DNA from 2 places in the Streptomyces sp. NPDC050422 genome. Region 2 is predicted to be linked to the other one. Evidence: predicted binding sites of a transcription regulator. Region 2 holds the regulator's gene; the other holds the start of a gene.

Region 1 (14,622 bases), on a different contig from region 2:
TCGCCGGAGGCGGCGCCCTGGATGACCCGGTGGTCGTACGTCGAGGTCAGCGTCATGACCTTGGAGATGCCCAGCTTGTTCAGGGTGTCCTGCGACGTGCCCTGGAACTCCGCCGGGTAGTCCATCGCGCCGACGCCCATGATGAGGCCCTGTCCGGGCATCAGGCGGGGTACCGAGTGAACGGTGCCGATGCCGCCGGGGTTGGTCAGCGAGGCGGTGACGCCGGTGAAGTCGTCCATGCCGAGCTTGCCGTTGCGGGCCCGGCGGACGATGTCCTCGTAGGCCTGCCAGAACTCGAAGAAGTTGAGCGTCTCGGCCTTCTTGATGGCCGCGACGACCAGCTGGCGGTCGCCGTTCGGCTTCACGAGGTCGATGGCGAGGCCGAGGTTGATGTGCTCCGGCTTCACCAGGGTCGGCTTGCCGTCCTTCTGGGCGAAGGAGTAGTTCATCGCCGGCATGGCCTTGAGGGCCTGCACCATCGCGTACCCGATGAGGTGCGTGAAGGAGATCTTCCCGCCGCGGGCGCGCTTGAGGTGGTTGTTGATGACGATGCGGTTGTCGAAGAGCAGCTTCACCGGGACGGCGCGGACGGACGTGGCCGTCGGCAGCTCCAGCGAGGCGTTCATGTTCTTCGCGACTGCGGCGGACGGGCCGCGCAGCGTCACGTACTCGGGACCGGCCGGAGCCTCGGTCGCCGGAGCGGCCGGGGCCTTCGCGGCGGGAGCCGGTGCGGCCTTCACCGGTGCGGCCTTCACCGGAGCCGCCGGGGCGGCCGGTGCGGGCGCCGGGGCAGTCGGGGCGGCCGGAGCCTTGGCCGCGGGTGCGGCAGGCGTGGTGGGGGCCGGTGCGGTGGCGGCCGGGGCCGCGGGCACCGCAGCCCCCGCGGCTGCGGCGCCGGGAACGGGCTTGTCCGCCGTGCCGGACGTACCCGGCTTGTAGTCGGCGAAGAAGTCCCACCAGGCGCGATCGACCGAATTGGGATCCTGGAGGTACTGCTGGTAGATCTCGTCGACGAGCCACTCATTGGCGCCAAAAGCAGCAGCCGGGTTCGTACCCGGGCTTGCTTGGTCGGTCGAGATGCTCGAGTTACTGGGGGACTGAGACGACACGGCGGCAACCGCCCTCTTCCGCTTCACAAGGTGATGGACAGCGGAAATCAAGGCTACGCCTCCCCGGCCGTTCCATGCAGGCCGGGCCGGTCTTCGTCGTGCAAGTCACATCGAAAGTCGGGTTTCGGGGCAGGAAATGGCGGGAAACAAGCTTGGTTCCGCTTCACTCCGGGTACGCGAGACCGTAGTTACGGCCCCTTCGACCGTACCCCTTGAACAGAACACGTAGAACGTGCCCTTCCGGTTCGAACCCTATGTCAACCTCGCGGCTGATGGATCCCCGGAAGAGTGACGCGTATGCGGCAGCCGCGAGCTGATTCGGCCACACCGATCCGGCCGCCGTGCAGATCCACCGCCCAGCGGGCGATCGCGAGGCCCAGTCCCGTGCCGCCGTCGCTGCCCGGACCGTGCGGGGACGGCACCTCGCCGCGGTTGAAGCGCTCGAAGACCCGGTGCCGCTCGGACTCCGGGATGCCGGGGCCCTCGTCCATGACCTCCAGATGCAGCGACTCGGGCTGCCCGCCGCGCCGGGCGCGCACGGTGACCCGGCCGTGCGGTGGGCTGTGCTTCACCGCGTTGTCGATCAGGTTGGCCACCACCTGGTGCAGCCGCTCCGCGTCGGCGTGCGCGGTCAGTTCCGGCGGGGACACGTCCAGGTGCAGATGGACGTCCGTGCGGGAGTGGTTGCCGGAGCCGGAGGACAGCCGGCGGTGCGCGGCGGCGAGGTTCGCCTCCTTGAGGACCCCCGACAGATAGGGCCACACCTCGAAGCGGCCGGCCTTCAGCGTGACCACGCCGTTGTCCAGCCGGGACAGGTCCAGCAGCGTCTCCACCAGCCGGCCGAGCCGCTCCGTCTGTTTGAGCGCCGTCCGCATCGTCTCCGGATCGGCCGAGGACACCCCGTCCACGACGTTCTCCAGCACGGCTCTCAGCGCCGCGATGGGGGTGCGCAGCTCATGCGAGACGTTCGCCACCAGCTCCTTGCGGTGCCGGTCCACGGCGGCCAGGTCGTCCGCCATCAGGTTGATCGTCTGCGCCAGATCGCCGAGCTCGTCACGCCGGTCGGCGCCGCTCACGCGTCTGGTGTAGTCGCCGTGCGAGATCGACCGGGCCACGGCTCTCATCTCGTCCAGCGGCGCGGTCAGGCCGTGCGCCACGAACTGGGTGATCAGCAGGGTCGCGATCACCGAGAACACCGTGATGAACCGGAGCTCGGTGCGCGTGCGCACCGCCACCATGATCAACCCGGTCGTGATGAACACCGAGACCACGACCAGCGTGCCCAGCTTGGCCTTGATGGAGAACGGCCGGAGCCCCGGTCCGGGCGCGGTCATGGCGCTGGGGTCTCCAACGCGTAACCGACACCGTGCACGGTACGGATCCGCTCCGCGCCGATCTTCCGGCGCAGCGCCTTGATGTGGCTGTCGACGGTGCGGGTGCCCGAGGCGTCCGCCCAGTCCCAGACCTCCGCCAGCAACTGCTCCCGGGAGAGCACCGCGCGCGGGGTGTTGGCCAGGCAGACCAGCAGGTCGAACTCGGTCGGCGTCAGGTGCACGTCATCGGCGCGGACGCGCACCCGGCGCTGTGCGTGGTCGATCTCCAGCTCGCCGAGGCGGAGTATTCCGCTGCGGGGTGTCACGGCGGCCAGTGCGGCCCGCTCCACCCGGCGCAGCAGGACGTGGACCCGGGCCGCCAGCTCACGCATGGAGAACGGCTTGGTCATGTAGTCGTCCGCGCCGACGCCGAGGCCGACCAGCATGTCGGTCTCGTCGTCGCGGGCGGTCAGCATCAGCACCGGCACCGGGCGCTGGGCCTGCACGCGACGGCAGACCTCCAGGCCGTCGAAGCCGGGAAGCATGATGTCGAGCACCATCAGATCCGGCTGCCAGGCCTCGGCCGCGTCCACGGCCGCCGGGCCGTCGAGCGCGGTCTGCACCAGGAAGCCCTCGGCCCGCAGCCGGGCGGCAATGGCATCGACGATCGTGGCGTCGTCCTCGACCACCAGCACGCGGCGCTGCGCGCCCGGGGTGGCCGCGACACCTGTGTGGGTGGTGTGTGTCTGTTCCATCGCCCCGCCCCTGCCCGTTCTCACGGAGGCCATTCCCCCGGACGTACGGTCTTCGCTCGTGAATTTCGTGGGTGATCCCGCTATCGGTCAGCAGCGTAAAGGCAGCGGAGGGCTCCCGGCTACGCAGGGTGCAAGCCCGCGGGGGCGGGCCGGGGGAACAACGGAGGCGGAGTGTCGCGCTTGTGCCGCTTGGCCCCCGGGCGTCCCGGGGGCCCGTATACCCGGCGGGGGTTGTCAGGCTGCTCGAATTGCGAGATGGACCACGTCGGGCACACCTCGGGCAACGCCTACCTCTTCCGTCCTTACCCCACGGAATCCGGCATTCCGCAAGGCCTGTTCGAACTCCGTGGACGGCTGTGCGGACCACACCGCGAGCACGCCGCCCGGCGTGAGTCGTGCGAGGCAGTCGGCGAGCCCGGCGGGGGAGTAGAGATTCCCGTTGTCCTCGGTGACGGTCCAGTCCGGTCCGTTGTCGATGTCCAGACACAGCGCGTCGTAACGGTCCGTAGTCGTACGGAGGTGGGCGACGAGGTCCGTCGTCAGGACGACGGTCCGCGGATCGGCGAGCGCCGCCCCCGAGATCCCGGACAGCGGCCCGTCCAGGTGCCAGTCGACGATGGCCTGCTCCCGCTCGGCCACCGCGATCCGCCCCCACCTCGGCCCGTCGGCGGCCCGGGCGAGCGAGAACCCGACGCCGAGCCCGCCGATGAGTACCGCGGGGTCCTTCCTCCCTGCGGGCAGCGCGTCGAGCGCGGCATCGATCAGCAGCCGCTCGGAGCGCCCGTCGGAGGTGTCCATCAGGAAACACCCGTTGGCGATGATCTCGAAGTCGTCGCCCCGCCTGCGCAGGACGACCTCCCCGTACGGTCCCTCGCGGCGGTCCAGGGTGACGGGGGCGAGGGCGTCGGGGCCGAAGGTGAGGGGCATGGCGCTGGTCTCCGGTGGATGGCGGTCGGTGTCCCGTCATCCTGTCGCTTGCCGCAGCCGCCGGGCCAGCGGTTTCCCCGAACGGGGGGGCGTCGTCAGCCGCGTTCGCGGCGCGGCCCGCGTACGGCGAACAGCGTCGCCCCCGTCGCGTACGCCACCGAGGCCACCACCCACGCCCCGGCCTGCGGCCCCGGCTGCATCAGCCAGGCCCATACGGAGGCGGCGCCGCCCGGAGTGCGCGGGGCCGCCAGGTACACCGCGCCGCCGTACACCGTCATCGGCAGCCAGCTCAGCCGGGCGCCGATCAGGGCGGCCGAGGCGGCCGCCACCCCGGTCGCACCGAGCACGTTACGGACCATGCCCGGTGCGCCGAAGGCCTCGGGATGTCCGGGGACGGCCAGCGCGAGAGCCGTCGCGGCCGGCACGGTGAGCGCGAGCAGATGCAGCAGCCGCCGCGGCCACCAGCGGCGCACGGCTGTCCGGTCGAGCTCGTCGGCGGCGGCGTACAGGCTGGTGCCGATCGCGGCCGACACCAGCATCGGGGCCAGCACGAGGACCGGGACGCGGGCACTGTGGTTGAAGTAGGTCCGGCTCACCAGCCAGTCGGCGGCCCAGGCGGCGACCAGGACGATGCACGTCAGCGCGGCGGCGGTACGGGGCACGGCGCGGGAGCGCAGACAGAGGACGGGAACGGTGCCGGATGCGCGGTTCACAGGGCCGGCACCTCGGACGGGTCGCAGCTCGTGCGCGTGGCGAGGAAGCGGCCGAGCCAGGCCCGGCGCTCGGGGGCCGGCATCGTTTCGAGCCGGCGCTGCTGCGGGGTCTTCTCCGCGTCGACGGGACGCCAGGGCTCGGGACCGGCGAGCCAGCCCCTGACGGCATCGTCGGTGGACACGAGCCGCTCGGAGCCCGCCTGCTCCGCCTTGGTCGCCGGGTCCGGGCAGTCCCGGTTCACCACCTGGTAGGCCACCTGCCGGGCGAAGTCCTGCGGGTGCTGCAGCCGCCCTCGCCGGACGTACCAGCCGATGTCCGGCGTCGGCACCCAGACCTCGGCGGTGCCGTCCAGGGGCTGCTGGTTCACGTAGCGGGCCGGTGCCCCCGGCACTCCGTCCAACCGCCCGAACAGCCCGGACAGCGCCTCGGATACCTGGGGCAGCAGCGATGCGTCGTACGCGGTCAGACAGAGCTGCGGGGTGCCGTCCGCGCAGACGAGCCGACCGGCGGCCGGGTCGTCCCGGATCAGGCTGGAGCCTGTGTGCACGATCAGCGGCGCGACCGCCGCCGCAACGACCAGTGGTACGACGGCGAGAATCCGGCGCCTGGCCGCGTGGGCGATCAGTGCGGCGAGAGCGAGACCGCAGGTCCAGGCCACCATCGCCGGGGCGAACCACCACACCGGCAGCGATCTGGTGAGCATGTACTGCATGGCCGGGTCGAGGTACTGCGCCGACGATTCGGAGTAGTTGGGCACGCCGAGGGCCAGGTACAGAAGCACGGCGAGCACCGGCGCGGCCAGCCGCCACCGGCACCGTTGACCGACTGCGTACCCCACCAGCCCCATGGCCACCAGGACGCCGGCGTCCACTACGGCGAGGGACAGGAACGGGCTGCCGCCGCCTGTGTACGGCCAGGTGGCCACGAGCGACGCGGCCAGCACGACGAGATACCCGGCGACCGACCACAGTACGACCGGCAGTGCGGCCACCAGCACCCGCGACGCGCGGGGGAGCGGGGTCGAGCGCCAGAGTTCGTCGGTGCCGCGCCGGTAGTCACGGGCGCCGGCCCAGCAGGCCGCGGCCGCCACCATCGGCCCGGCGAGGAGGGTGGCCACGGAGTGCAGATATCCCTGGGTCTCGCCCCAGTCGCCCTGCCACGTATCGGCCTTGTTCACCATGGGGACGGCGAGCATGACCGCCGTACACGCACCGGTCCACGGCGCGATGCCGCGGCGCAGCTCGGTCCGCAGCGCGAGAAGGGTCGAGCGGTATGCGGCGCGTGAGCGGGTGGAGCGGTGCATCGGGGGGTCCTGCTGCTCCGCGACGGGGGTGCCGGTCGTCGTCATCGGGCCCCCGCCTTCGCACGGTGGGTACGCAGGGCGGCGGTGTAGCCGCGCTCGATGGGGCTGCCGTCGAGCTCGGCCCCCTCGCTACCCAGGGCCGCCAGTTCGGCCGTGGTCCCCCGGTACGCGACCTGGCCCGCCTCGACCAGCGTCACATCGGCGCAGGCCGTGGCCACGTCCTCGACCAGGTGTGTGGAGAGGATCACCGTGGTCCGTTCGCCGAGCTCCCGCATCAGGGTGCGGAACTCGACCCGCTGCTCCGGGTCCAGACCCGCGGTCGGCTCGTCGAGCAGCAGCAGATCCGGTTCGTTGACGATCGCCTGGGCGATGCCGACGCGCCGCACCATGCCGCCGGACAGGGTCTTCATCCGGGCGTCGATCCGGTCCGTCAGGCCCACCCGGTCCACCGCACGCTCCACGGCGCCCGCGATCAGGGCGCCGTCCATCTCCTTGAGCCATGCCACGTACGCGACGAACTCGCGGACGGTGAAGCCCGGGTAGAAGCCGAACTCCTGCGGCAGATAGCCCAGCCTGCGCCGGACCGCCGCGCGGCTGCGGTGATCCGCCTCCGCACCCACCTCGCTGCCCAGCAGCTCGACCCGCCCGGCGGTCGGGGCGGCAGCCGTGGACACCACCCTGATCAGCGACGTCTTGCCCGCCCCGTTGGGTCCGAGGAGCCCGTGCACACCGAGGGCGAAGTCCAGATCGACGCCGTCCAGGGCGGTCGTCCGGCGATGCCGGACCGTCAGCCCGGTGACCTTGACGGTGCTGCTCATGCGATCACGCTCATGACTTCTCCAGATGGTCGAATGATCGGCGGCGCAGGGCCAGCAGCCCGGCGCAGAGCACCGCCGCGGCCGCCCAGCCGCTCTGTGCGGCGGTCCCCGCGAAGTACCGGGTGGCCGGTTCGGCCGCGTCGAAGATGCGCGACGGCGACGTACCGAAGGCCGGCAGGACGACGGCGGCGGCCCAGCACGCGGCGACGGACGAGGCGCCCGTGCGGCAGCCGACGTACGAGCCGAGCGCCAGCGCCCCCAGCGTCATGGCGAGCCCCGGCAGCAGCCAGGCCACCGCCCCCGGTCCGCCCGCCGACGAGGGCAGCGCCGCCCCGGCGAGCGTGAGCACGGGGACGGCCACCGCGAGTACCGCCGTGGTCCTGACTAGCAGCAGCCGAAGCCCGCCGCCCGGGGTCGTGGTGGCGATCTCGTGCATCGGGTCGGCGTGGCGCCCGTACGAGACGCCGACCCCGGCCAGCGGCAGCACCGGAGCGACGACGAGGAGCAGGGGGCGGGCCGCGCCGCCGAGTCCGCCGACGTACGCCAGGGCGACGGCCCCGAGCGCCACGAGCAGCAGCGCCCCGGCCCACGCCCCCCGGAGGGCCGGGCCGGCGGCCCACACCACCCGCCCGAGCCGGGAGGCGGGCCCCGGCAACCGCGGGGCTCCCCGTACCGGCTCCGCCTCCGCGACCGCGAGCACCGCGGTGCGGATGTCCGCCAGCAGCGGTGCCGCGGCCCCCCGGCCGCGTACCGCCGCCGACACCCGGTCCGCGCAGTGTGCGCACGACTCGACGTGCTTCTCCAGCGACCAGGCGTCGGTCTCGGCGGCGGTCCCCGCCGCGTACCGCCCGGCCAGTTCGTCCCCCACATGCCAGGCCGTCATGCCGTGCCTCCCAACGGACCGTTCTCCACAACCAGCCGGTCCAGTGCGGCCCGCAGCTCTCGCCGGGCCCGCATCGCCCGGGTCTTGACCGTCCCCTCCGGTATGCCGAGCAGCCGGGCGGCCTCCCGGGTCGTCAGCCCGTCGATGACCGTCGCCCGCAGGACCTCCCGGAGCTCGGGCGAGATCCGCTCGAGCGCGGCACCCACGTCGCCGTACTCCAGACCGGCCAGGACCCGGTCCTCGGCGGACGGCACGGCGGCCGCCCACTCCGCGCCGCCGGCGCTCTCGGCCTGTGCCACGCGCTCCGTCCTGGCCCGGGTCCGCTGCGCGTCGACCAGCCGGCGGGCGGCGATCACCCAGAGCCAGCCGCCGGCCTCGGCACCGCGGTGCGAACCGGCGGAACGCCAGGCCGTGACGAAGGTGTCCTGCAGCACCTCCCGTACGGTCTCGGCGTCCGCGCACCGCCGGTTCAGCCGGGCCAGCAGCCAGCCGGCGTGCCGGTCGTAGAGCGCGGCCAGCGCGGTCGTGTCCCCCTGCGCGACGGCACGCAGCAGCGCCTCGTCGTTCCGGTCGTCCCCCGAGGGGTGCACGTCGCTCACACCTCCTCTATCGGAGCCGGGAGCCCGGTCGGTTCACGTACGCCGCATCCGGACCCGGTCAGGGACGTGGCGCCTTCTCGCCGTGCACCGCGATGTGCTCGGCCGCCAGCCAGGGCGCCAGGTCGTCGACGAGCATGGGCAGGACGGCCGGATCGGCGGTCGGGGTGCGGCCCGTGCGCGCGGCCGGCCGCATCTGCTCGGCCCGCTCGGGAAGATGCGGGCGGTAGCGGGCGAAGAGCTCGGCCGACTCGGCCAGGTCACTGGTCCAGCCTCCTCCGTGATCCGGGAACGGGCCGCCGCGACGACAGGCGCGACCCCCTCCTGCACCCGGCTCAGTGAGCCCTCCCACGCGATCGTGCCGTCCCTATTCGGCCCTCGGTCGTCGTCCATACGGGTACTCTGCCCGCCCCGCTCCCCCCTGACCACGGCATATACCCCGTGACTCCGGCTACGCCTCCGGCGGAGCCGTGAACGTCACGTCCGCGGCCCGTGTGGTGACATCCGCGTCCGCGCTGATGGCCCACGCGGCGACCCGGGAGACCACGGCGGCCGGGACCGCCGCGCTGATCCCGGGAGCCGCCGGGATGTCCTGCGTCGCATGCGCGTCATGGGGGAGAACGACCCGGTAGTCCTGGGCCAGGGCCGAGCGGGCCGTCGCCTGGACGCACACCTCCGACATCACGCCACAGACGGCGACTGCCCTGACGCCCGCCCCGCTCAGCAGGGAGCCCAGCGACGTGCCGGCGAAGCCGTCGTCCCTGGTCTTGCGGATCACGGACTCCGTGGGCCCCGCCTCGACCCGCAGGTGGAGGGCCCAGCCGGGCGTGTGGGGTTCGTCGCCCGCGCCGGGAGCACCGTCGTTCTGGAGGTGCACGACGAGTGCACCGCTCTGCCGTGCCCGCGCGATCAGGTCCGCGGTCCGCTCCAGCAGTTCGGGCGCGCCGGGCACGGCCCTGTCTCCGGTCACCCCCGCCTTCTGGACGTCCACGACGAGCAGGGCCTGCACGGGAAGGAGGGAATCGGCCATGGGCCCATCCTGGTCGGCCGGACCCTCGTCCTCCACGGGATTTCGCGCCCGATGTGCTGCACGATGTCGCGCCCGATTGCGCGTACGCGGGCCCGTGCGGTCGCGGGATTACGGCGGTCCCGCCCGCTGTTGCACCCAGGGCAGGCCGCGGCTGTCATGCCGCGATCGCTCAGAGCGAACGCACCCCGGGGAACATTGAGCGGCTCACTAGCATTGAGTCCACATAGCTCAACTTGACTGCCAAAGGGGAGATCATGGCTACTGAGTCCAATGCGGTCACACCGCTCACCCTGCCCGTGCTGCCGCTCGACGACGAGGTCGTGCTGCCCGGAATGGTGGTGCCTCTCGACCTGTCCGAGAGCGATGTACGCGCCGCGGTGGAGGCCGCACAGGCCGCAGCCCGCGAAGCCGGCGGCAAGCCCGAGGTGCTGCTCGTTCCGCGCATCGACGGGACCTACACCGGCATCGGTGTCGTGGGGACCGTCGAGCAGGTCGGGCGACTCTCGGACGGTGACCCGGGCGCCCTCATCCGCGGCCGTGGACGGGTGCGCATCGGGGCCGGGACCAGCGGTCCCGGTGCCGCGCTCTGGGTGGAAGGGACACGGGTCGACGTCTCCGTCCCCGAACCCCTCCCCGGAGCCGTCGCCGAGCTGGTCAAGGAGTACAAGGCGCTCGCCACCAGCTGGCTGAAGGGGCGCGGTGCCTGGCAGGTCGTGGACCGGGTCCAGCAGATCGAGGACGTCTCCGCGCTCGCCGACAACTCCGGATACTCCCCCTTCCTCACCACCGCCCAGAAGGTGCGGCTGCTGGAGACGACCGACGCGGTCGCCCGGCTGAAGCTCGCCATCCAGTGGCTCGGCGAACACCTCGCCGAGCAGGACGTCGCCGAGTCCATCGCCAAGGACGTCCAGGAGGGCGTCGACAAGCAGCAGCGCGAATTCCTGCTGCGGCGCCAGCTCGACGCCGTACGCAAGGAGCTCTCCGAGCTCAACGGCGACCCGGAGGACGAGTCCGACGACTACCGGGCGCGCGTCGAGGCCGCTGACCTCCCCGAGCACGTCCGCGAGGCGGCGCTCAAGGAGGTCGACAAGCTGGAGCGCTCCTCGGACCAGAGCCCCGAGGGCTCCTGGATCAGGACCTGGCTCGACACCGTCCTGGAACTGCCGTGGACCGAGCGGACCGAGGACGCGTACGACATCAAGGGCGCCCGGGAGATCCTCGACGCCGAGCACGCGGGCCTGCAGGACGTGAAGGAGCGCATCACCGAGTACCTCGCGGTACGCAAGAGGCGCGCCGACCGCGGACTGGGCGTCGTCGGGGGCCGGCGCGGCGGTGCCGTGCTGGCCCTGGTCGGGCCGCCCGGGGTCGGAAAGACCTCGCTCGGCGAGTCCGTGGCGCACGCCATGGGCCGCAAGTTCGTCCGCGTCGCACTCGGCGGTGTCCGTGACGAGGCGGAGATCCGCGGCCACCGGCGTACGTACGTCGGCGCGCTCCCCGGACGCATCGTCCGCGCCATCAAGGAGGCCGGTTCGATGAACCCGGTCGTCCTCCTCGACGAGATCGACAAGGTCGGCTCCGACTTCCGCGGCGACCCCGCCGCAGCCCTCCTCGAAGTGCTCGACCCGGCCCAGAACCACACCTTCCGCGACCACTACCTGGAGGTCGAACTCGACCTCAGCGACGTCGTCTTCCTGGCTACGGCGAATGTGCTCGACGCCATCCCGGAGGCACTGCTCGACCGGATGGAACTGGTCAGGCTCGACGGCTACACCGAGGACGAGAAGGTCGTCATCGCCCGCGACCACCTGCTCCCGCGCCAGCTGGAGCGGGCCGGTCTGGAGGAGGACGAGGTCACCCTCGACGAGTCCGCGCTGCGCAAGCTGGCCGGCGAGTACACGAGGGAGGCCGGGGTCCGGAATCTGGAGCGGGCCGTCGGGAGGCTGCTGCGCAAGGTCGCGGCCCAGCACGAACTGGGCGACCGCGAACTGCCGTTCACGGTGACCGAGGACGATCTGCGCGGTCTCGTCGGCCGGCCGCACCACGTCCCCGAGTCCGCCCAGGACCCGGCCGAGCGCCGCACCGCGGTGCCGGGCGTGGCCACCGGGCTCGCGGTGACCGGGGCGGGCGGTGACGTGCTCTTCGTGGAGGCGTCGCTGGCCGATCCGGAGACCGGGGCGTCCGGACTGACCCTCACCGGTCAGCTCGGCGACGTGATGAAGGAGTCCGCGCAGATCGCGCTGAGCTTCCTGCGGTCGCACGGTGCGGAGCTGGAGCTGCCGGTCGCGGACCTCAAGGACCGGGGCGTGCACATCCACTTCCCGGCGGGCGCGGTCCCCAAGGACGGCCCGAGTGCGGGCATCACCCTGACGACCGCGCTGGCCTCGCTGCTCTCCGGACGGCTGGTCCGTACGGATGTGGCGATGACCGGTGAGGTGTCGCTGACCGGACGGGTGCTGCCGATCGGCGGCCTGAAGCAGAAGCTGCTGGCCGCCCACCGCGCGGGCATCACCACCGTGGTGATCCCCCAGCGCAACGAGGCAGACCTGGACGACGTCCCCGCCGAGGTGCTGGACACCCTGGAGGTCCACCCGGTCACCGACGTCCGCCAGGTCCTGGAGATCGCCCTCGCCCCGGCCTCGGCCCCGGCGGAGCGGAGGATCCCGGCCGCGGCCTAAGGGTCTGTGGGCGCTGCGGACACGACCGGAGCGGACGGCCCGTCATCCCTCGCGGGGAGGCGGGCCGTTCCGCGTGAGCGGTGGCCGCGGATCGGATCAGGGGCGGTAGATGGTCCCCGGGACCGGCTCGGCGGGCGCCATCAGCTGCGGGACGGTGACGAAGGTGTAGCCGCGCTTCTTCAGCTCCTCGATGATGCCGGGCACCGCGGGTACCGAGCCCTTGTAGATGTCGTGCAGCAGGATGATGCCGTCCTTGCTCGCCTGGTCGAGTATCCGCTTCTTGATCAGCGCGGAGTCGGTCGTCGAGTAGTCCTTGGCGGTGGCGCTCCACAGGATCTGGGAGAGCCCGAGGTCCTTGCTGATCTCGGAGACGGTGTCGTCGGTGCGGCCCTGCGGCGGGCGCATCAGACGAGGCTTCTTGCCGGTGATCGCCTCGATCGCGTCCTGCGTCTTCTCCAGCTCGGCGCGTATCTCCGCGGGCTTCTTGTCCGTCAGGATCTCGTGCGACCAGGTGTGGTTGGCGACCTCGTGCCCCTCCGCCTCGATCCGGCGGACGGTCTCGGGGTGCTTCTTCACATGGTTCTTGCCCAGCAGGAAGAAAGTCGCGTGGACCTTCTCCTTCTTGAGGATGTCCAGCAGGTGGGGGGTGTCCTCGGCCGGACCCGCGTCGAAGGTGAGGGCTATGCACTTCGCCTTGCGGCAGTCCACCGGGCCGAACGATCCCTTGGCGTCCGAGCCCGCGTCGCCGCGGGCGGATCCGGGGGCCGTGGTCTCCATCGAGCAGCCGCTCAGCGTCAGCGTGAGCGCCGTCACAAGAGCGACGGCCAACCCCGTACCGATCGACTTCGTCCTACTGGGCAAGGCAGGTCACTCCCTCGTTGCTTACCTCGCACTTACGTGCGAGCTGCAAGGAATATACACAGCGCGTATACATGCGGTGTATAGGGGGGTGGCGTGAGGCCGGTCAGGGGCCTCCGTTCCTGGTCGGAGGCGTTGGGCAAGGCAAAGCCCGGCGACGGGATGCGTCACCGGGCTCCGTGGGGAAGGGCCGAGCGGTCGGCGGCTAGCCGTTGGCCAGTGCCTGTACGCGGTCGAGGGCGCCGTTGAAGTGGTTGTGGTCGCCCACCGTCGGGCCGGACGAGGTGTACTGCCAGATCGTGTAGAAGCCCCAGCCGGCCGGGAGCGTTCCGACCGTGGTGTTGTAGCGGGCCACCCACAGCGGGTTGGTGGCGCCGAAGCTCGCGTTGTTGCCCGTGCAGGACTGCCACCAGCTGGTCGCGGTGTAGATGACCGCATCGCGTCCGGTGCGCGCTTTGTAGGTGTTCACGAAGTCACGGATCCAGGAGACCATCCCGGCCGCGGTCTTGCCGTAGCACTGCGCGCCGTACGGGTTCCACTCGATGTCGAGCACGCCGGGCAGCGTCTTGCCGTCCTTGGACCAGCCGCCCCCGTGGTCCACGAAGTAGTTGGCCTGGGTGGCGCCGCTCGTCGTGTCCGGGGTGGCGAAGTGGTACGAGCCGCGGATCATCCCCACGTTGTACGAGCCGTTGTACTGCTGGGCGAAGTCCTCGTTCGTGTAGTACGTGCCTTCGGAGGCCTTGACGTAGGCCCACTTGACGCCGCTGTTCCAGAGCGTCGACCAGGCCACGGCGTTCTGGTGGCCGCTCACGTCCACGCCTTCGGTCTGGACGGCGCGGGTGGTGGGCAGGCCGCCCTGGCCGTCGTGGGCGACGACGCCCATGCCCATGGTGGCCGTGCCCCGGGCGGGTTTCGTGGGGTCCCCCGCAGTCGGGGCCGCGCCGGCGGCGCCGGGCAGGGCGACGAGGAGGGAGAGCGCTGCGAGCAGAGTTCCCGCTGCGGCGAACCGCGAGCGACGGGCTGTCTTGGAGCCGGATCTGTGCACGGGCATGTGCGTGCCTCCGAAGCCTTGGTGGGGGGAACTGCTGACCCGGGGAGCGTCGGACGCACCCCTGGCGGCATGCCGTGGTGTGAACATGCCATGCATGACGCTACGCACGTAGACCCGGGTGGCGGAAGAGGGCCTGGGCGGTGCCGTTGGTCTACTCCTGCGAAATACTGGCGGAGCTGCGGCGATGAGCGGCGGTGAAAGAAACTTTCATTGGTGGGAAAGCTCATGAGGGGTGTTGACGTGCACGGGAGCGAAAGCGGGAGTGAACCCGGCGCAACCGGAGGAAATGGTGTGGACCACGAATTCCTCGCCCTGGAACTGGAGTTGGCGGTCTTCTTGCGCCGCGCCCGGGCCAACTCCGGTGAAATGGCGCGTGAGGTGCACCCCGAGCTGGAGGCGGCGGCCTACGGACTCCTCGTACGCCTGGAGTCGGCCGGCCGTCAGCGGGCCACCGACCTCGCCTCGTACATCGGTGTCGGGAAGGCCACCATGAGCCGTCAACTGCGTGCCCTGGAAGACCTCGGACTGGTGGCGCGCGAGCCGGACCCCGCCGACGGGCGGGCCTTCCTCGTCCACCTCACGGACGAGGG
Region 2 (14,622 bases):
CGTGACGCTGCCCTTGCCACTGCGTCTGCATCGTGCGCACCTGCCTGGGTCGGCTGACGGGGTCGGCGGATCGTGTGCCGGTTTTGCGCGGCTCACGGCATTTTGTGACAGAACGATCCCATGAGGCGATGATGGGGAGGGGTGTGTGACCCATGGGGGTGGGCAGGTGTCGCCCGTACGCGGGCCGGATACGCCGCTGATCGCCTGTATGTGACGTGTGTCCGCCGTCATATGGCGTGGCGTTTCCCCTGATGGCGAGGGGGGTGTGCACGATAGTTGAGTCGACTCGACTCAGGTCTGTTGACTCCGGGGCGGGTGTCATGCATCCTTGAGTCAGATCCACTCAAGTAGTCAGTTGGAGGAATTGAAATGGCACGTGCGGTCGGCATCGACCTGGGCACGACTAACTCCGTCGTCAGCGTTCTCGAAGGCGGCGAGCCCACCGTCATCACCAACGCCGAAGGCGCCAGGACCACGCCGTCCGTCGTCGCCTTCGCGAAGAACGGCGAGGTTCTGGTCGGCGAGGTCGCCAAGCGCCAGGCAGTGACGAACGTCGACAGGACCATCCGCTCCGTCAAGCGCCACATGGGCACTGACTGGAAGATCGACCTGGACGGCAAGACCTTCAACCCGCAGCAGATGAGCGCCTTCATCCTGCAGAAGCTGAAGCGCGACGCCGAGTCGTACCTGGGCGAGAAGGTCACCGACGCGGTGATCACCGTCCCGGCGTACTTCAACGACTCCGAGCGTCAGGCCACGAAGGAGGCCGGCGAGATCGCGGGCCTGAACGTCCTGCGTATCGTCAACGAGCCGACGGCCGCCGCGCTGGCGTACGGGCTCGACAAGGACGACCAGACGATCCTCGTCTTCGACCTCGGTGGCGGCACCTTCGACGTGTCGCTCCTGGAGATCGGCGACGGCGTCGTCGAGGTGAAGGCCACCAACGGTGACAACCAGCTCGGTGGTGACGACTGGGACCAGCGTGTCGTCGACTACCTGGTGAAGCAGTTCGCCAACGGGCACGGCGTGGACCTGTCCAAGGACAAGATGGCTCTCCAGCGTCTCCGCGAGGCCGCGGAGAAGGCGAAGATCGAGCTCTCGTCCTCGACCGAGACCACGATCAACCTGCCGTACATCACGGCGTCGGCCGAGGGCCCGCTGCACCTGGACGAGAAGCTCACGCGCTCGCAGTTCCAGCAGCTGACCGCCGACCTCCTGGACCGCTGCAAGAACCCGTTCCACAACGTCATCAAGGACGCGGGCATCCAGCTCTCCGAGATCGACCACGTCGTTCTCGTCGGTGGCTCGACCCGCATGCCGGCCGTCGCCGAGCTCGTCAAGGAGCTCACGGGCGGCCAGGACGCCAACAAGAGCGTGAACCCGGACGAGGTCGTCGCCATCGGTGCCTCGCTCCAGGCCGGTGTCCTCAAGGGTGAGGTCAAGGACGTCCTGCTCCTCGACGTCACGCCGCTGTCCCTCGGTATCGAGACCAAGGGAGGGATCATGACCAAGCTCATCGAGCGCAACACCACGATCCCGACCAAGCGTTCCGAGATCTTCACGACGGCCGAGGACAACCAGCCGTCCGTGCAGATCCAGGTCTACCAGGGCGAGCGCGAGATCGCGGCGTACAACAAGAAGCTCGGGATGTTCGAGCTGACCGGTCTGCCGCCGGCCCCGCGCGGTGTGCCGCAGATCGAGGTCGCGTTCGACATCGACGCCAACGGCATCATGCACGTCGCTGCCAAGGACCTCGGCACCGGCAAGGAGCAGAAGATGACCGTCACCGGTGGCTCTTCGCTGCCGAAGGACGAGGTCAACCGGATGCGCGAAGAGGCCGAGCAGTACGCGGACGAGGACCACCGTCGTCGCGAGGCCGCCGAGTCCCGTAACCAGGGTGAGCAGCTCGTCTACCAGACGGAGAAGTTCCTCAAGGACAACGAGGACAAGGTCCCCGGTGACGTGAAGACGGAGGTGGAGGCCGCGCTCACCGAGCTGAAGGAGAAGCTCAAGGGCGAGGACACCGCCGAGATCCGTACGGCCACCGAGAAGGTCGCGGCCGTCTCCCAGAAGCTGGGCCAGGCGATGTACGCCAACGCCCAGTCCGAGGGCGGCCCGCAGGGCGACCCGCAGCCGGGTGCCGAGCAGGCCAAGGCTGATGACGATGTGGTCGACGCCGAGATCGTCGACGACGAGAAGGACTCCAAGGGCGGTGCGGCGTGACCGAGGAGACTCCGGGCTTCGAGGAGAAGCCCGACGTCCCCTCCGGCGCCACCCCTGACGACGCCGAGCCGAAGGACGCCACCCCCTCCGCGGAGGAGGCGGCGTCCCCGGCCGGGGACGCGAACCAGACAGCAGGTCTGACCGCTCAGCTGGACCAGGTCCGCACCGCGCTCTCCGAGCGCACGGGCGACCTCCAGCGGCTCCAGGCCGAGTACCAGAACTACCGCCGCCGCGTTGAGCGGGACCGGGTCACGGTCAAGGAGATCGCAGTCGCGGGTCTCCTGTCCGAGCTCCTGCCCGTGCTCGACGATGTCGGCCGGGCCCGCGAGCACGGTGAGCTCCTGGGCGGGTTCAAGTCGGTGGCCGAATCGCTGGAGACGGTCGTCGCCAAGCTCGGACTGCAGCAGTTCGGCAAGGAGGGCGAGCCCTTCGACCCGACGATCCACGAGGCCCTGATGCACAGTTACGCGCCGGACGTCACCGAGACGACCTGCGTGGCGATCCTGCAGCCCGGGTACCGGATCGGCGAGCGCACCATCCGCCCCGCGCGGGTGGCGGTGGCCGAACCCCAGCCCGGGGCGGCAACCGGGGCGACCGGGGCCGCGAAGGAAGAGAAGAGTGACGACGAGGAGAGCGGTGGCGGCGAGGAGGTCTGACATTCCGTCCGACCACCTGGCAGCACACCGCCCACCCACCCGTCCGGCCACCCGGCCGGTCGTCCGGAAGGAGGGACGTCGATGAGTACGAAGGACTTCGTCGAGAAGGACTACTACAAGGTTCTCGGCGTCCCGAAGGACGCCACCGACGCCGAGATCAAGAAGGCGTACCGGAAGCTCGCCCGCGAGTTCCACCCGGACGCCAACAAGGGCGACAACAAGGCGGAGGAGCGCTTCAAGGAGATCTCCGAGGCGAACGACGTCCTCGGTGACACCAAGAAGCGCAAGGAGTACGACGAGGCGCGCGCCCTCTTCGGCAACGGTGGCTTCCGCGCCGGACCCGGCGGGGCCCAGGGCAACTTCAACTTCGACCTGGGGGACCTCTTCGGAGGTACCCCGGGCGGGGGCCAGGGCGGCGCCGGCGGTTTCGGCGGCGGCGGCGGCCTGGGCGACGTCTTCGGCGGCCTCTTCAACCGGGGCGGTGGCACCGGTACACGGGTGCAGCCGCGCCGCGGCCAGGACATCGAGTCCGAGGTGACGCTCAGCTTCACCGAGGCGGTCGACGGGGCCACGGTCCCGCTCAGGATGTCCAGCCAGGCGCCCTGCAAGGCGTGCTCCGGCACCGGCGACAAGAACGGCACCCCCAGGGTCTGCCCGACCTGCGTCGGCACCGGCCAGGTCTCGCGCGGCAGCGGCGGCGGATTCTCGCTCACCGATCCCTGCGTGGACTGCAAGGGCCGGGGCCTCATCGCCCAGGACCCCTGCGAGGTCTGCAAGGGCAGCGGCCGGGCGAAGTCGTCGCGCACCATGCAGGTCAGGATTCCGGCGGGCGTCCTCGACGGCCAGCGGATCCGGCTGCGCGGCAAGGGAGCCCCGGGCGAGCGCGGCGGACCGGCCGGCGACCTCTATGTCGTCGTCCACGTCGACGCCCACCCGGTCTTCGGCCGCAAGGGCGACAACCTCACGGTCACCGTGCCCGTCACCTTCACGGAGGCGGCGCTCGGCGGCGAGGTGAAGGTCCCCACGCTCGGCGGACCGCCGGTCACCCTGAAGCTTCCGGCCGGTACGCCGGGCGGGCGCACCATGCGGGCCCGCGGCAAGGGCGCGGTCCGCAAGGACGGCACCCGCGGCGACCTGCTGGTCACCGTCGAGGTGACGGTCCCCACCGACCTGGGCCCCGAGGCCCGGGACGCCCTGGAGACCTACCGAAAGGCGACCGCGGACCAGGACCCGCGGGCGGAGCTGTTCCAGGCAGCGAAGGGAGCTTGAGGTGGACGGCCGGAGACGTAATCCGTACCAACTGACCGATGAATCCCCGGTGTACGTGATCTCGATCGCGGCCCAGCTCTCGGGCCTGCATCCCCAGACACTGCGCCAGTACGACCGCCTCGGCCTGGTCTCGCCCGACCGCACGGCCGGACGCGGACGGCGCTACTCGGCCCGCGACATCGAGCTGCTGCGCACCGTGCAGCAGCTGTCGCAGGACGAGGGCATCAACCTGGCCGGCATCAAGCGCATCATCGAGCTGGAGAACCAGGTCGCGGCCCTCCAGCAGCACGTCGCCGAGCTCTCGGCAGCCGTGGACGGAGCGGCGGCGGCGTTGCAGCAGCGCGAGGCGCAGGTGCATGCCTCGTACCGCCGCGACCTGGTGCCGTACCAGGATGTGCAGCAGACCAGCGCGTTGGTGGTCTGGCGGCCGAAGCGGCCGAAGGACTGAACGGGACCCCTGTCCCGTACGAGGAGCCCGTCACCCCGGAACGCCGGGGGTGGCGGGCTCCTCTGTCACGTGCGGCGGCACGGGCCCCTGTGCCGTGCGCGGCGGTACGGGTTCGGCGATTCCGGACTGGACGAGGAGGGCGCCGAGGTGGGTGCGGCTCGTGGCGTCGAGTGTCTGCATGAGCTTGGCGATGTGGGCGCGGCAGGTCCGGACGCTGAAGCCGAGCTTCCGTGCCACGGCCTCGTCGTGGTGTCCCTGAATGAGGAGGCGGGCGATGCTGAGCTGCACTGCGGTGACGGGAGTGCCCGGGGCGGCGGTCTGAAGTTGCTCGGTGATCGGAGTGGCCTGGGCCCACAGTACCTCGTACACCTGCACCAGGTAGCGGACCAGCGCCGGATGCCGGATCTGGAGAGCCACGTCGCGGTCGGCCGTCGCGGGAATGAACGCTACGGCGTTGTCGAAGATGATGAGCCGGTCGATGGTCTGTTCCATGGTTCTGACCTGCACCTGCCCTGGCGGCATGTGCTCCAGATATGCCTTGACGGGGACGCTGTAGCGCGCTGGGTGCTGGTATATGTGGCGAAGCCGGGCCCCCCTGCTGACAGCTGAGAGGCCATTGGCCAGACCCTGCTTGATCTGGTCGGGCGATCGGTGACCGCCCGGCTGAGCTGTCAGGACTTCCGTATCTGCGACGGCGGCCGCTTCCTGGAGGGCGGAGTCGATCAGCCTCTTGCCTTCCAGCGCGGTGATGGACAGGTTGGGGTCCTCGCTCGCGATGGCCGCCAGGGGTGCCAGCGAGTCGACCAGTGCCGCGCTGCGGCGTACCTGCTCGTAAACGTTGCGTGTGATGGGCTGCAGCAGATGGGCGAGCGCGGCTGAAGGCGTGGCAGGGCACAGCATCGTCGGATCACGTGGGTCCGGGTGAAGCAGGGCCATCTCCATGAGGCAGGGAGCCGGTGAGATCTCGGCTCGTGGGAGGCGCCCGCGTCGCAGGGATTCGGAGTAGAGGCGGATTGCCGGCTCGCACAGTTCGGAGTTGCTGTGCGGGTGATTTGGTATGCCCGTTTCCGTGCCCATCTGGACCCCCCCATTCTTTGCAGTGCAACAAGATGACGGTGGTGAAACCATAGCGACCGGGAGAGTGTTGGGCTGTCGGGGGAGCCGGGAACTTCCCCGGTTGATTCAGGGCACGGCCATGCTCTCCCCATTGCATGGCTGTGCTCCCGGCTCGGGGGGTGGGGATCTTCGGGTGCCGGCCGGTCAGGAATCCTGTTCCAGGATTCCTGACCGGGCGATCAGATATCCGAGTTGAGTCCGGCTCTTGCTGCCGAGGGCAGTGTTCAGTTTGGCTATATGGGTCCGGCAGGTACGCACGTTCATGCCGAGGCGCCGAGCTATCGAGTCGTCGACGTGTCCCTCTACGAGGAGTTGGGCGATGGAGCGCTGGACACCGCTTATGCCTTCGGGGGTGGGGTCGTACCGTACGTCTTCGAGGAGGGGGGTAGCTCGCTGCCAGAGCTGCTCGAAGACCCTGATGAGGTACGCGACCAGCCCGGGATGGCGCAACTCCAGTGCCACTTCCGCATCTTCCTGGGCGGGGATGAAGGCCACCGTGTGGTCGAAGACCAGCATGCGCTCGACAAGTTCTTCGAGGGTGCGGATCTCCACCTTGCCCTCTGCCAGACGCTCGGCGTAGGCGTACGTCCCGTGATGGTGCCGGACGGTGTGCTGATAGAGCGTGCGGATGCTGACGCCGCGGTCGATCACGGCCTGGCCGCGTTCGACGCCCTTGCTGAGGATGAGCTCGCTGCGACCGCCACCCGGCTGGATGGTGAGGACTTCGCTGGTGCATTCGGCCGTCGCGACATCGATGGCGGCATTGATTCTGGCATTGCCTTCCAGCACGGTGATGGCGTGCGTGGTCGGTGCGTCCTGGGCGCTGATGTCCATGAACGGTTCGAAGGATTCGGCCAGTTCGAGGGAGCGTCGGCGTCGGTCCTGGATCTCTCGCTCGATGGGGTGAAGGCGCTGCGCGAGTGCGGCCGACGGAGGTACGGGGCGGAGCCACTCGGGGTCGTCGGGGTCCGGGTGCAGTAGGGCGAAGTCCATCAGACAGGGTGCGGGCGCCACGTCTGAACGAGGTATGCGTCCGGAGCGCAGCGCACTTGCGTAAAGGCGCTGCCCTGCTTCGCAAAGGTCGGTGATCCCATGAGGATGTCCCGTATTCGGTCTACTTGTGGCCATATCTCCACCCCCCATGTTCTTGAACCAGCAGGAACATGATGCATCGACCCGGTGGTGTTCGGGTCCCTGGGTGAGACATCGTCTTACGTGCGGGGGAGATGACCCATCAAGTGAGGACGAAGCCGAAATGTATAAGCGAATGCTTCGCTCGGTGCTTGCCACTGCGTTTGCGGGGGCCTTGGCCTACGGCGTGCTGGGTGCCACTGACATTACTTGGGAAGTCGCGCCCGACACGGCATCGAGTCATGTCGCAGCTGCCCCTGTCGGTGACATCACGTGGGGCGGCGTAGGGCCGGAGGACGCAAAGGGTGACATCACCTGGGGTTTCACGTCGACTTCAGCGGGCGTCTGACATGACCACCCCGCCGGACGACCGGACCTTCCGGCGTGAGATGGCAACCGCCTACCGCTCAGGGTGGCATTTCATCGACCTCGTCACGGCACTGCCCCACCGTGGTGATTCGTTGATGGTCACTCTGTTCGGTGATCCGGTCGTCGTCGCCCGTGAGGACGACGGGGAGCTGCGCGCCTACCGGTGCCTGCGCAAGCCGCGCGGGGCGCCGCAGCCCGTGCGGTGCGCCATTCGGTACGACATGATTTTCGTGAACCTCGCGCAGCGTGACCACCAGCTGTTCGAACCTGAAGCCATTTCCGCCACCCCCCGCAGTGCCTGAGCGATCCCCCGTCGTTCCACGTCGCTCAGACACTCCCCCACACAACGGCGCCACCGTGACCTGAACACGGTGGCGCCGTTGTGCTTCTCCCGGAGACATTCCGGTCGGAGCGGTACAGAAGGTGTCGAAATCGGCATCTGTGCGGATGGGGGCGCGGGCCTCCATGCTCCGCCCTCCCATTCCCAGGGGCGTTCATGAGCGGACACAGCAGACACGGCGGACACGGCGGGCGCGAGGCCGAAGAACTGCCGGGGCGGCGCGGAGGCGACGGTGACGGCGCCTACCTCGACAAGACGTCGCTCCACCGCGAGGTGGAGGTCTCCTTCGATGACGCGGTGCACTGGAAGGTTCTTCTGACGGTGTGGCTGAGGGCCGCCGGCGTGGCGTTCGGCGTCCTCCTCCTCTTCGGCTTCATCGCGCTCATCGCCCTGGCCGGCGATCCGGGGAGCGGTCTCGGGATCATGGGGGTCGGTCTGCAGATCGCCATGATCGCTTTCGTCGCCGTCTTCCTGGCGTCGAAGGTCTCCGAGCCGATCGGTGAGTGGCGGGTCCTGCTGGCCGACCGGGGAGTGCACGCCGAGTCGGCGTACACCGAGATCGCGCGGGTCGTGCAGGAGCGCCGGCTGCCGGTCGTCCCGGTGTTCCGGCGCATCCGCTCCGGGGGGCAGGACCCCCGCGTGACCCACCGGATGGCGCTCCGGGACGGGAGCTACGTCGCGTACCTCTCGGTGTTCGCGTACGGCACCGGGCTCTACGTGGGCTGGGTGATGTGGCGCGACCGGCGGGGCACCGAGCTCGTCGGGCGGTTCGTCTCCGACTTCGTCAGGGGCTTCGACGGCACCGACATGGAGAAGGTCATGATGCGGACCGAGCCGCCGCGCGCCCTGCGGGAGGCGTTGCACGCCGCCGCCCGGGAAGGGGTGCGCGCGGTCGTGGACGGATGCGCGGCAGCTCCCGGAGCGGCCTTCCCGCACGGTCTCCCGCAGATCGAGGAGGACGTCGCCGCGCCCGTCCCGGTCCAGGCGCAGGAGCCGACGCCGATGGCGCCGCCGCCCGTGCCGCGCCGCCGGCCCTGGGCGGAGGGCGGCAGCTGACGGTGTGCGGTGGGCTCAGCCGTGGCCGAGTGCCCGGTCCAGGGTGATCTCGATGACGACCCGGTCCGGGTTGGGTGACGGCGTGCGCTCGTAGCGCTCCATGTGGCGGCGTACCGCGGTCTCGACCCTGTCCTGCTCCGTGCGCACCCTGGCGACGCCCTCCAGGGTGGCCCAGCGGCGCCGGTGCACCTGACAGGCCGCGACGCGGGCGCCGTCCGGGCCCGCGGCCAGGATGTGGGCGACCTTGCGGCTGTTCCTGTTGGTGATGATGCGGGCGAGGCCGGCCTCGGGGTCGTACGTCACGCACACCGGCACCACGTGCGGGGTGCCGTCGGGGCGGGGTGTGGTGAGCGTGCACAGGTGGGATTCGCGCCAGAACGCGAGGTACTCCGGGCCGGGGTTGCGTACGTCGACTGCCATGGGGCCAGCGTAGGCAGCGGTCGTACTGCGGTGGCGGGCGGCCGGGGCGGCCGGTTCACTCGGATGGGAAGAAGGTCGAAGAGGGGCCCTTGGGACCGTCCGTTTTTGCCTTGAGTGGAATAGACTCAACTTTATGCACGTTGATCGTGTCAGTAGTGAGGACGGACCAGTCACCGCAAGGAGGAGAGAGCGCACGTGGACGCCGAGCTGACCAACAGGAGCCGGGACGCCATCAACGCGGCCACCAGCAGGGCCGTGAAGGACGGGCACCCCGATCTGACCCCGGGGCACCTGCTGCTCGCGCTGCTCGCGGGTGAGGACAACGAGAACCTCGTCGATCTGCTGGCCGCCGTCGAGGCGGACCAGGTCGCCGTACGTACCGAGACCGAGCAGCTCCTGGGCGCGCAGCCCAGCGTGACCGGCTCGACCGTCGCGCCGCCGCAGCCCAACCGTGAGCTGCTCGCCGTCATCAACGACGCCGCCCGGCGGGCGAAGGAGCTCGGCGACGACTACATCTCCACCGAGCACCTGCTCATCGGCATCGCCGCCGAGGGCGGCCGCGCCGGTGAGATCCTCGACGGACAGGGCGCCGGCGCGAAGAGGCTGCTGGACGCATTCGAGAAGAGCAGGGGAGGGCGCCGGGTGAGCACACCGGACCCGGAGGGCCAGTACAAGGCCCTGGAGAAATTCGGTACGGACTTCACCGCGGCCGCACGCGAGGGCAAGCTCGACCCGGTCATCGGCCGGGACCAGGAGATCCGTCGCGTCGTCCAGGTGCTTTCGCGCCGCACCAAGAACAACCCCGTGCTCATCGGTGAGCCCGGCGTCGGCAAGACCGCCGTCGTCGAAGGGCTCGCCCAGCGCATCATCAAGGGCGACGTCCCCGAGTCCCTCAAGAACAAGCGCCTCGTCTCACTGGACCTCGGCGCCATGGTCGCGGGCGCGAAGTACCGCGGTGAGTTCGAGGAGCGCCTGAAGACCGTCCTCTCCGAGATCAAGGAGAGCGACGGCCAGATCATCACGTTCATCGACGAGCTGCACACCGTCGTCGGCGCGGGCGCCGGAGGCGACTCCGCCATGGACGCGGGCAACATGCTCAAGCCCATGCTGGCCCGCGGCGAACTGCGGATGGTCGGCGCCACCACGCTCGACGAGTACCGCGAGCGGATCGAGAAGGACCCCGCCCTGGAGCGCCGCTTCCAGCAGGTGCTGGTGGCGGAGCCGTCCGTCGAGGACACCATCGCGATCCTGCGCGGGCTCAAGGGCCGCTACGAGGCCCACCACAAGGTGCAGATCGCGGACGCCTCCCTGGTCGCCGCCGCGACCCTCTCCGACCGCTACATCACCTCGCGCTTCCTTCCCGACAAGGCGATCGACCTCGTCGACGAGGCGGCCTCCCGGCTGCGCATGGAGATCGACTCCTCGCCCGTCGAGATCGACGAACTCCAGCGCGCCGTCGACCGGTTGCACATGGAGGAGCTGGCTCTCAACAACGAGACCGACCCCGCGTCCAAGCAGCGGCTGGAGAAGCTGCGCCGCGACCTCGCCGACAAGGAGGAGGAGCTGCGCGGCCTCAACGCCCGCTGGGACAAGGAGAAGCAGGGCCTGGAGCGCGTCGGCGACCTGAAGGAGCGCCTCGATGAACTGCACGGCCAGGCCGAACGGGCCCAGCGCGACGGCGACTTCGACACCGCGTCCAAGCTGCTGTACGGGGAGATCCCCGGCCTGGAGCGGGAGCTGGCCGAGGCCGCCGAGGCCGAGCAGGAGGCCGCGAAGGAGCCCAAGGAGACCCTGGTCAAGGACGAGGTCGGGCCGGACGACATCGCCGATGTCGTCGGCGCCTGGACCGGGATCCCGGCCGGCCGTCTGCTGGAGGGCGAGACGCAGAAGCTGCTGCGCATGGAGGAGGAGCTGGGCCGGCGCCTCATCGGGCAGACCGAGGCCGTGCGGGCCGTCTCGGACGCGGTACGCCGTACCCGGGCCGGTATCGCCGACCCCGACCGGCCCACCGGATCGTTCCTCTTCCTCGGCCCCACCGGTGTCGGCAAGACCGAGCTGGCGAAGGCGCTCGCGGACTTCCTCTTCGACGACGAGCGGGCCATGGTCCGCATCGACATGAGCGAGTACGGCGAGAAGCACAGCGTGGCCCGGCTGGTCGGCGCCCCGCCCGGGTACGTCGGCTACGAGGAGGGCGGCCAGCTCACGGAGGCGGTCCGCCGCCGCCCGTACAGCGTCGTCCTGCTGGACGAGGTGGAGAAGGCACACCCCGAGGTCTTCGACATCCTGCTCCAGGTCCTCGACGACGGCCGGCTCACCGACGGACAGGGCCGGACGGTGGACTTCCGCAACACCATCCTGATCCTGACGTCGAACCTCGGCAGCCAGTACCTGGTCGACCCGTTGACCAAGCCCGAGGAGAAGAAGCAGCAGGTCATGAACGTCGTACGGGCCTCGTTCAAGCCGGAGTTCCTCAACCGGCTCGACGACCTGGTGGTCTTCTCCGCCCTGTCCGGCGACGAACTCGCCCACATCGCGGGGCTCCAGATCGACCGGCTGGCCAAGCGGCTGGCGGACCGGCGTCTCACCCTCGACGTCACCCCGGCCGCCCTGGCCTGGCTGGCCGAGGAGGGCAACGACCCGGCCTACGGTGCCCGGCCGCTGCGCCGCCTCATCCAGACGGCGATCGGTGACCGGCTCGCCAAGGAGATCCTCTCGGGCGAGATCACGGACGGCGACACGGTCCGCGTCGACCGGGTCGGCGACGGCCTGATCGTCGGCGCGGCGACCTGATCGTCGGCGCGGCGACCTGACCGGAGCACATGTGGCGTAACGGCGGCCCCGCTCCCCACCGGCTGGATATCAGCTTGTGGCGGATCGGGGCCGTCCGGGCTTGCCATGCCCCGCCCGGCATGGGAGAGGATGGCAGCCAACCGCACGAAGGGAAATTACGGTGAGCATCGATCCGTCCTCGATTCCTAACTTCGGGGGCCAGCCCGAACCGCAGGCGGCAGGACCGGAGGGCCCCGTCGTCCCTGACCAGGACCTCGTCAAGCAGCTCCTGGAGCAGATGGAGCTGAAGTACGTCGTCGACGACGAGGGCGACCTCGCGGCGCCGTGGGAAGACTTCCGCACGTACTTCATGTTCCGTGGCGAGGGCGAGCAGCAGGTCTTCTCGGTCCGTACGTTCTACGACCGCCCGCACGACACGGACCAGCGCCCGGTCCTCCTCGACGCGATCGACGACTGGAACCGCCGCACCCTGTGGCCCAAGGTCTACACGCACACCCACGAGCCCGAGGAGGGCTCCGAGGACACCGGCACCTCGGTCCGGCTGATCGGTGAGGCGCAGATGCTCATCGGCACCGGCGTCAACCTGGAGCACTTCGTCTCCTCGACGGTCAGCTGGGTGCGCGCCTCCATCGAGTTCGACAAGTGGCTGCTGGAGCGCCTCGGCCTCGCACCGGCCGAGTCGAAGGCCGAAGGCACGGAGCAGGACGCTCCCGAGGCCTGAGCCACGCACGACGCCCGCACGGCGCGGGGGCGGTCCCGGCGGACCGCCCCCGCGCCGTGCTGTGTCACAGGCCCTTGAGCCGCTGCGCCGCGTCCCTCAGTACCTCGGTGCGTTTGCAGAACGTGAAGCGGACGAAGGGCGCGCCCTGATCGCGGTGGTCGTAGAAGACCGCGTTCGGGACGGCCACGACCCCGCACCGCTCCGGCAGCGCCCGGCAGAACGCGATGCCGTCGCCGCTGCTGTCGAGGGGGCGGATGTCGGTCGTGACGAAGTACGTGCCGGCCGGGCGGTAGACCCCGAATCCGGCCTCGGCGAGCCCGTCGCACAGCAGGTCCCGCTTGGCGCGCATGTCGGCGCGGAACTCGTCGAAGTATGAGCCCGGCAGGCGCAGGGCCTCGGCGACGGCGTACTGGAGCGGCCCTGCGGAGACGTAGGTCAGATACTGCTTCGCCGAGCGCACCGCCGCCACCAGCTCGGGGCTCGCGGTGATCCAGCCGACGCCTCGTTCGTATCCCCATTCGCGTGTCATGCAACGGGCGCACCATGGGCAACTCCAGCACCAACGTCGTCAGTGAGCCGGCGGCGTTCTACTGCCGCATGTCCCGGGCGGACGCTGACGAGGCGGACCGGCGTCGACCGGCAGGACGCGTCTGCCGCGAGATCGCCGAACGGCGTGGCCTCGACATCGATTCCGCACACGTCTTCGTCGGCAACAGCCGCTCCGCTCGGAGCCGTAAGCGGAAGCGGCCGGGATGTGACCGCCTGCTGGAGGACGCCCGGAACCGTCCGACTCGTTGTCAGGGGTAGGTGATGACCCTTCAGGATGATTGAAGCGATTCACTGAATTCGAGATCGCGTCACCCGAATCTGTTCAGTCCGTTGTCAACACGGAGTGGCGGGCCCATAGTGACGCTGAACCGATTCATTCTCTCCTGAGGAGCGTCTGTGCGTCAGCTGATCGCTGCCGTGGTCGCTGCATCAGTCCTCGTCGCGGCGGCACCCGCGATGGCGACGGCAGCGAGTCCACCCGCCGCCCCCGCCCCCGCCCCCGTCCTCGCCCCGAGCGTCGGCGACCTGACGACCAACACCCTGGACGACCCGCTCGGCATAGCGCTGACGGCACCGACCCTCGGCTGGCAGCTCGACTCCGAGCGCCGCAGCGTCACGCAGCGGGCCTACCAGATACGAGTCGCCTCTTCGGCCGGCCGGCTCGCTGACCCCGACGTGTGGGACAGCGGCAAGGTCACCTCCCGCGAGTCGGTCGACGTCCGCTACGGCGGCCCCGCGCTGAAGCCGCGTACCGACTACGCCTGGTCCGTCCGGGTGTGGGACGACCGGGGCACCGCCTCCGCCTGGAGCGAGCCGGCCCGGTTCGGTACCGGTCTGGGCGACCGGCCGTGGACCGCCGCGTGGATCGGCGCGGACAGGCCGGCGCTGAGCACCGAATGGACCGACTACACGATCGACTTCACCGCCTCCGGCATCAGCGGTGCGCTCGGCGTCTACTTCCGCGGTCAGGACACCGAGAACGCGTACATGTGGCAGATCAGCGACGAGGCGGACGCGCTGCGCCCGCACGTGAAGCGCAGCAGTGGCTACTCCGTCCTCCCGGCGACACCCTTCCCGGCCGGGTTCGACTTCGCCGCCGAGCACGACTACGCGATCGCCGTCGACGGCGGCACGATCACCACCACCGTCGACGGCAAGCAGCTCGACCGGCGCACCGACGCCACGCTCACCGGCCCCGGCACCGTGGGCTTCCGTACCAGCGGCACGGAGCGCGGACTGGTCCGCGACGTCACGGTCACCAGCGAGGACGGCACGGTTCTCGTCGACACCGACTTCCCGGCCGGCGACCGCACCTTTGCCTCCGGCACCGTGACCGCCGACGGCCTGCGCGTCGACAGCGCGGGCGGCGAGGCATGGCTGCGCCGCGACCAGGCGGTCCCGCTGCTGCGCAAGGAGTTCGACCTCGGTGACAAGGAGGTCGCCCGGGCGCGCGTCTACGCGTCGGCACGCGGCGTCTACGAGCTGCGGCTCAACGGCGAGCGGGTGGGTGACGCCGAACTCGCACCGGGCTGGA

The links. Region 2 encodes HspR, which represses chaperone genes until heat shock. Its sites were predicted from a motif close to TTGAGNNNNNNNNNCTCAA; they were not measured.
Region 1: the regulator HspR is predicted to act here: its motif matches at 9,662-9,680, upstream of lon (endopeptidase La).

What each region holds. Positions count from the first base shown of each region.
Region 1 is NZ_JBITIE010000009.1:196,826-211,447, forward strand. Features, by position in the region: gene ACIBJG_RS16135 (multifunctional oxoglutarate decarboxylase/oxoglutarate dehydrogenase thiamine pyrophosphate-binding subunit/dihydrolipoyllysine-residue succinyltransferase subunit) at 1-1,109, opposite strand, end outside; gene ACIBJG_RS16140 (ATP-binding protein) at 1,367-2,443, opposite strand; gene ACIBJG_RS16145 (response regulator transcription factor) at 2,440-3,177, opposite strand; gene ACIBJG_RS16150 (spermidine synthase) at 3,412-4,104, opposite strand; gene ACIBJG_RS16155 (hypothetical protein) at 4,200-4,817, opposite strand; gene ACIBJG_RS16160 (hypothetical protein) at 4,814-6,166, opposite strand; gene ACIBJG_RS16165 (ATP-binding cassette domain-containing protein) at 6,163-6,939, opposite strand; gene ACIBJG_RS16170 (hypothetical protein) at 6,950-7,822, opposite strand; gene ACIBJG_RS16175 (RNA polymerase sigma factor) at 7,819-8,421, opposite strand; gene ACIBJG_RS16180 (hypothetical protein) at 8,480-8,770, opposite strand; gene ACIBJG_RS16185 (isochorismatase family protein) at 8,870-9,448, opposite strand; gene lon (endopeptidase La) at 9,703-12,123, shown strand; gene ACIBJG_RS16195 (polysaccharide deacetylase family protein) at 12,220-12,900, opposite strand; gene ACIBJG_RS16200 (lysozyme) at 13,187-14,032, opposite strand; gene ACIBJG_RS16205 (MarR family winged helix-turn-helix transcriptional regulator) at 14,258-14,622, shown strand, end outside.
Region 2 is NZ_JBITIE010000016.1:7,395-22,016, forward strand. Features, by position in the region: gene ACIBJG_RS24825 (sugar transferase) at 1-31, opposite strand, end outside; gene dnaK (molecular chaperone DnaK) at 370-2,223, shown strand; gene grpE (nucleotide exchange factor GrpE) at 2,220-2,879, shown strand; gene dnaJ (molecular chaperone DnaJ) at 2,961-4,148, shown strand; gene ACIBJG_RS24845 (heat shock protein transcriptional repressor HspR) at 4,150-4,596, shown strand; gene ACIBJG_RS24850 (LuxR C-terminal-related transcriptional regulator) at 4,627-5,673, opposite strand; gene ACIBJG_RS24855 (helix-turn-helix transcriptional regulator) at 5,857-6,705, opposite strand; gene ACIBJG_RS24860 ((2Fe-2S)-binding protein) at 7,194-7,514, shown strand; gene ACIBJG_RS24865 (hypothetical protein) at 7,709-8,608, shown strand; gene ACIBJG_RS24870 (pyridoxamine 5'-phosphate oxidase family protein) at 8,624-9,028, opposite strand; gene clpB (ATP-dependent chaperone ClpB) at 9,224-11,818, shown strand; gene ACIBJG_RS24880 (YbjN domain-containing protein) at 11,979-12,539, shown strand; partial or broken gene ACIBJG_RS24885 (aminotransferase class I/II-fold pyridoxal phosphate-dependent enzyme) at 12,604-13,038, opposite strand; gene ACIBJG_RS24890 (family 78 glycoside hydrolase catalytic domain) at 13,485-14,622, shown strand, end outside.